One region of the Nicoliella lavandulae genome, then DNA from elsewhere that is predicted to be linked to it. Evidence: riboswitches for the same ligand, from Rfam matches in the RefSeq annotation. Region 1 holds a riboswitch; the other holds the start of a gene.
The links. A riboswitch is a leader RNA that binds a small molecule or an ion and turns the genes downstream of it on or off. The one in region 1 is predicted to bind thiamine pyrophosphate.

Region 1 (3,207 bases):
TTAGTAATGTCGCGGACCGTTTGACCTAATTCAAGGCGTTCTTGACCCACGAGGGCACCTTTACCTTTTTCACGGTATTGAAACATTGTGATTCCACTTTGACAAGCAGTGGTTAGTTGTTCAATAAACTTGGCCTTATCGCCGCCAATATTTTGAGTCCCACCAATAAAGTAGACCCGTAACATGTCTGGATTAAATTTCAACATCAGTATTTTCAGCTCCCCAATGATTAAGTGGACCATGACCTTGGCCCACGTGAATTTCATGTTTTAGAATTTCGTTCATATAGGCCTTTGCCCGCCGAATGGCTTGTTCGACGTGACAGCCCTTAGCAATTTCAGCAACGATAACGGATGACAGTGTATCACCAGTCCCATGTTTACGCTTAGAATCAACGTGATCACCAGTCAACCAAAATGCAGTCCCATCTGCTAGTAATACATAGTCTTTATTCTCAGGGCCATCACTATGACCGCCCTTAATGATAACGTTCTTAGCACCTAGTCGTTGAATTTCTTTAGCAGCATTTTTAACGGTTGCTAAGTCATCAATTGGGTGTTTAACGATCGTTTCGGCCTCTGGTAGATTAGGGGTAATGATATCAGCCAGTGGAATTAAGTCGTTGATGACGGTATCAATCGCATCATCAGTTAATAACTTAGCACCGCCCTTGGCTACCATAACGGGATCAACAACTAGGGTTCCAAATGAATAATGCTTAATATTTTTAGCTACGGCCTTAACATGGGCCGCATCAAAGAGCGCACCTGTCTTCGCAGCTTTGATCTTAAAGTCCTCCGCAACTGAAGCGAACTGAGCATCGACCATCTCCAGTGGTAATGGATAGACTTTTTGCACATCTAAAGTATTTTGAGCAGTAACACCAACGACCACGCTGGTACTAAACACATGACAAGCTTGCATTGTCTTGATGTCGGCCATCATTCCAGCGCCACCACCAGAATCAGTACCAGCGATCGTTAATGCTTCTGGAAACTCACGCATTAGAATTCCTCCTTACTAGCAGCATCTAATGTTGCTTTGAAGTGCCAATCCTCTTGCTTATATGCTTGTTCCCAGAATTGCCATTCTAATTCGCAACTCTTTAGGAAGTATTGGGTGGCTTCAGTTAATTCTTCTGGGGATGCATGTTCTGCAAAGCGGTCAACAAAGGCAAAGACCGTATCACTTAGTGATTTATCACCCTTAGGGGTTGCATAGAATTCGATCCAGTCCTTAAATGGGTTGTCATCATTTGCTGCCCCTTGAGCTACTAAGTGATCAGCAATCTCTGCATACGTCCAAGGACATGGTTGAAACGCTGCTAAGATATTTAACAATGAGCCCGTTTCACCCGCCCGGTGCATATGTGATTCGTATAGGTATGCTTTAGGGGAAGGCGTGGCATGCTGTTGACTTTCGTATGATACTCCAGCAATATTGCAAAAAATATGGTGGGGATGAATCTCACTATTTAAAATGAAGCTAATTTGATCATTAAAGAAACTCATTAATTCGCGATCATTGGATTTCGCAATTGCATTTCCATAAATTTTGATAAATTCGCTTAGGTATTGATAATCTTGTTGAACATAGAATTTCAATGCGGCACCAGGAACGTGTCCATTGGCAATGCCTTGAATGAAGGGATGTTCAAAAATACCTTTTAAAATGGGTTGCGCTTGTTGCTTTAGTTGATCAGAAAACATAGGTGAATCCTCCTAAATTATAACTATCCAGGGAAAATAAAAACGACCCACACCGAACTAACTTCGGGGGTGGGTCGCCTATAATCATCTGCGATTATCTTCGATTCATGCCACGTTCCTACGCTAGTGTTATCTAGATTCAGGTTCAATGGGTATTATCTCAGCCAAACGGCACCCCAGTGGATAGTCATTTATATTCAATTCCAGAACTAATATACCATATCTAATATAAGGTGTCTAATGGAACTTACAATGATTGACATTGCAGTGACATAAGATTAGAATTTGCTTAAAAGATAATTAGGAGGATTAGGCTTTGAATTATAAAATTGCACTAGCACAATCATTTTCTGACCTTGATCAAACCGTTAATCAACATAAATTGACCCAAGTTACTAAAGAGGCCGCCGAAAAGGGCGCTAAATTAGTGGTATTTCCGGAAATGTTCATGAGCACGGTTTCCGCCACTGCGGATTTAGATGTAATCAATCAACATGCTGAATCGCTAGAAGGACCATTTGTTAACAATGCCAAACAAGCCGCAATTGATAATCAAGTGTGGGTAATATTTGGGATGCGCGAAAAAAATGATGATGGCAATGATCAACGAGTTTATAATACAATCGTAGTTATCGATAATCATGGTAAAATCGTTAGTACGTATCACAAAACGCACTTATATGATGCTTTTGGCACTAAAGAGTCTGACCAAATTAAGCCAGGTGATAAATTATTCGAACCTATTGACACGCCATTTGGTAAAATCGGGTTGTTTGTATGCTATGAATTACGATTCCCAGAAGTGGCTCGCTATGAAGCAATTAATGGAGCTGATGTTATCATCATTCCAACGTCATGGTTTAGTGGTCCCTTAAAGGAATATCACTGGTCCACATTACTAAAAGCACGTGCAATTGAAAATACTACCTATGTTGTTGGATGCGATAAACCAGCTAGTAATGACCGTGTGGGTTTAAGTCAAGTCGTTGATCCAATGGGCGTCACAATTGCTCAGGCAGGGAGTGACGAAACAATCTTAATTACTGAAATTGACTTAGATAAAATTAAGACCGTTAGAAAAACGTTACCATCAGCTAATCAAAGAATTCCTAAATTATATTAAGTTACAAAAACCGGTTTAGCATCTGCTAAACCGGTTTTTTATTACGATTGATTTCCATCAGAAAAGGCCCCTAGAACGCCTAAGACAATTAAAATAATGGCACCCCAGAAAAATACCTTTAACATCCAAATGATGGCAGCGATTAACAATAGCCACCATAGCCAACTACTGAGGAATTTCCAGACTAACCATAATACAAAGATGGTTAATAATAAAACGATAATCATTCATCACCATTCCTTTGAGATCATGTTCTTATTTTAGCATAAACATTGTTAGACCAACATCTTTATGTTCAATTAATTAAGTCTTGTGAATTTTTTCACTAAAAAACATAATTTGAATCAACCATTATTCTATTTAGCTTTCTATATC
Region 2 (3,207 bases), on a different contig from region 1:
TAATGATTCAATGTCCAACCCCTTAAATGGTTCATCCATTAAGAGCACATCGTTACCCATGATTAACATTTCTAAGATTTGTAATTTCTTTTTCTGACCTTCACTTAGGGTGTAGACCACTTGTTGTTCACGACCATCAATCTTTAATTCCTTTAACATTGCTTGCACATCGTCAGTTGAGTAGTGGGGGTGAACGGCGTTCTTAAGTGATAATTGTAGTTCTTCTGCCACCGTAATATCGACAAACTGCATTTCAGCATCTTGAAAAACAAGTGCAACATGTGATAAGTAAGGCTTTTTACGAATTTTTTGGATATTTTTGCCTTGGTATAAAATTGTACCATCGTATTTAAATAGGCGGGTCAACGCCTTAAATAACGTGGACTTACCAATTCCGTTCTCACCAGTAATCAACGTGGTCCGGTTAGGGTAGATTTTAAATTGATCCATTGCTAACAGGGCTTGATCGTGTTGACTTAGCGTTAGGTGGTCCAAGTCAATGACGCTTTGTTCATCAGCAGTCGGGAGGGCTAATTTAACATCAGCTAATTCATGGTTATCGAACGGCGTAAGTAATTGCGCAACGTCTTGATGCGATAGCTCTGTGATTTGATGTTGGTCAGCATGGAGATAAAAGAAGTGATCAACTACTGCTTCATAGCCAGATAAGTCATGATCGACTAAAATGATGGTTTTGTGTTTTTCATCGCGCAAACGTGTTAGTTGGTGCAATAAGTCACTTCGTGATTGCCGGTCCAAACTAGCAAATGGTTCATCAAGTAAGATAACCTTTGAATCCATTGCGATAATAATGGCTAAGGCTACCTTTTGTTTTTCACCACCGGACAGGTCATTTAAGCTGCGATGCTTGAGTTTGGTAATGTTAACGAATTCCATTGCATGATCGATGCGGGCAGGGATAGCCGCTGGATCCATTCGGCGATTTTCAAGGGCGAATTGGATTTCATCGTAAACATTGGTCATGGTAAATTGTTGATTTGGATTTTGAAACATCATGGATACGATGCCACTCATGTCAGTGGCGGGGATGGTGTTGATTGCTTGGTCGTCAAAGCTGATGGTGCCGGTATAATCACCATTGGCAAACTCAGGATATAGACCAGCGATTGATTTTAATAGTGTCGACTTACCAGTTCCTGATGGCCCAGCAATCAAACTAATTTGACCACTGGGAAACGTTAAGTTCACGTCTGCCAAGACGGGTTGCTTACTTTTAGCATAGGTAAATGTGAAATGACTAACATTGACGGTTGTCATAAAAATTCCTCCAAATAATAAAGAAAGCACCCCAAAGCAATGCTTTCGAAGTGCTTTAATGTTATTTTAACGACTTGTGAATCAAAACGCGACTAAATTATGCTTCAATAGCATGGCTTCGGTTAAGCAATTTGTTAATTGCAGTTGGAATCGGATCACTAAAGACCCATACGGAGATAAACCGAAGAATGAATAATAGAATAATAAAGCCCACGTGGTAAGCATTGTAACCATTTTTGAACCAATCCCAAGTAAATGTAATGACGGTGGTAAAGACCGCTCCTAAGAATAGTTGGAAGTGACCATATTTTTTGTAGCCCGTAACGGCGAATCCTAATTCAGCACCGGCTCCTTGGATTAAACCAGAAACCACGTTCATAACGCCCCATTGATCACCTAAGAACATTTCAACTACGGCTCCAGCTACTTCACTGAAGATTGAAACTCCGGGCATCTTGAAGATGGCACCAGCTAGTGGTCCAGCGACGATCCATAAACCGAGTGATAAATCATTGGCAGCCGGTGCTAATCCGATGGGAGTTAAAATTAGGGTCAACGCATTGTAAATAAAACTAGTTAACCAGAAAATAACCCCACAGACGATTGCGATCAACGCAATTAAAATAATATTTCTAAGACTCCATTTTTTAGCCATTGCTAAAAACCTTCCTTTCAACATAGATCCATCAATAATTTTTTAAACAAATAGAAAAAGGGTCCTCAAATATTTTGAGGACCCTTTGGTATGTACGCCATTGAGCACACTAAAGTGCATTGTTTCCCTCCACCAGTGCTAACTGAATCAGGTTCAATGGGTATTATCTCAGCCGAACGGCACCCCAAACATCTATTTATTTAACTTTGACTAGTTTAACTTAGTCTTAAACAAATTGCAAGGTCGTTTGTTACAATCACAATGCTTAAATAACACTTCCTTTACAGTTCGCTTAAACCAATTGTCTAAGGACTGTGAAAATGGTAATTTATTATATAAGATTTAAATTACTTAATTTTTGGGAAGGATTTAGGATATGATTAGTAAAAAATTAAAACGATTCACGGTGGCATTGGTTGCTGTTGTCGGAATCGCTTCGGGTTCTGGAATTAATTCATTGGTTAATTCTGGGGCGACAAAAACGGCCAATGCGGCGACTTATAATTATGACTATGATTATGATGATGGAGCCGTTGGATTGACTGGTAACGCAATTGTGCCTGGTAATTACAAAATGAAGAATGCCAAGGCGGCCATTGCGGTTGATGCGGATAACGGTAAAATTGTGTACGCTAAAAACATCAATCAAAAGTTAAAAGTTGCTTCGACAGCTAAGTTAATGACCTTATACTTAGTGATCCGTAAGGCGCAAGAAACGAACGGCTGGAATCAAGTCGTTAATACTTCTAGCACTAGCTTAGTGAACATGAGCTACAATAATAACATCGGGGGCGGATTTAAGTTCAAACCTGGCCACAAGTATACAGTTAGACAATTATACCGGGCAACGTTAATCCAATCCTCCAATAATGCAGCCATTGCGCTAGGCCAATGGGTAGCTGGTTCTAACGGTAAGTTTATTGATATGATGAATAAACAAGCAGCCGCATGGGACATCGATGCGACATTTAATTCTGCATCTGGATTAGAAAATACGGACTTAGTTCACTATGGCTTTAAATATAAAGGGGGCGCCAATGCCGGTAACATGGTAAGTGCTAAGGCATTAGCAACCATTACCCAACACGTATTAGCGTACTACCCACAGATCCTAAAGGATTCAAAGAAGGGGACTGCGACCGTTGATGGGCAACGACTTTACAACTACAACAATATGTTAAAGGGGCGGACGTTCTATGCGCCTGACCTATATGTCGACGGGCTTAAGACTGGTTACACTCCAGCCGCTGGTCTTAGCTTTGTTGGGACGGGTC

Region 2: it holds a riboswitch for thiamine pyrophosphate, as region 1 does, so the genes downstream of both, R4146_RS00755 (ECF transporter S component) here and tenA (thiaminase II) in region 1, are expected to answer to the same signal.

The regions. Positions count from the first base shown of each region.
Region 1 is NZ_JAWMWH010000003.1:348,234-351,440, forward strand. Features, by position in the region: gene thiE (thiamine phosphate synthase) at 1-206, opposite strand, end outside; gene thiD (bifunctional hydroxymethylpyrimidine kinase/phosphomethylpyrimidine kinase) at 193-1,005, opposite strand; gene tenA (thiaminase II) at 1,005-1,709, opposite strand; TPP riboswitch at 1,807-1,898, opposite strand; gene R4146_RS08300 (carbon-nitrogen hydrolase family protein) at 2,026-2,832, shown strand; gene R4146_RS08305 (hypothetical protein) at 2,874-3,059, opposite strand.
Region 2 is NZ_JAWMWH010000001.1:146,495-149,701, reverse strand. Features, by position in the region: gene R4146_RS00760 (ABC transporter ATP-binding protein) at 1-1,278, opposite strand, end outside; gene R4146_RS00755 (ECF transporter S component) at 1,376-1,933, opposite strand; TPP riboswitch at 2,041-2,130, opposite strand; gene R4146_RS00750 (serine hydrolase) at 2,310-3,207, shown strand, end outside.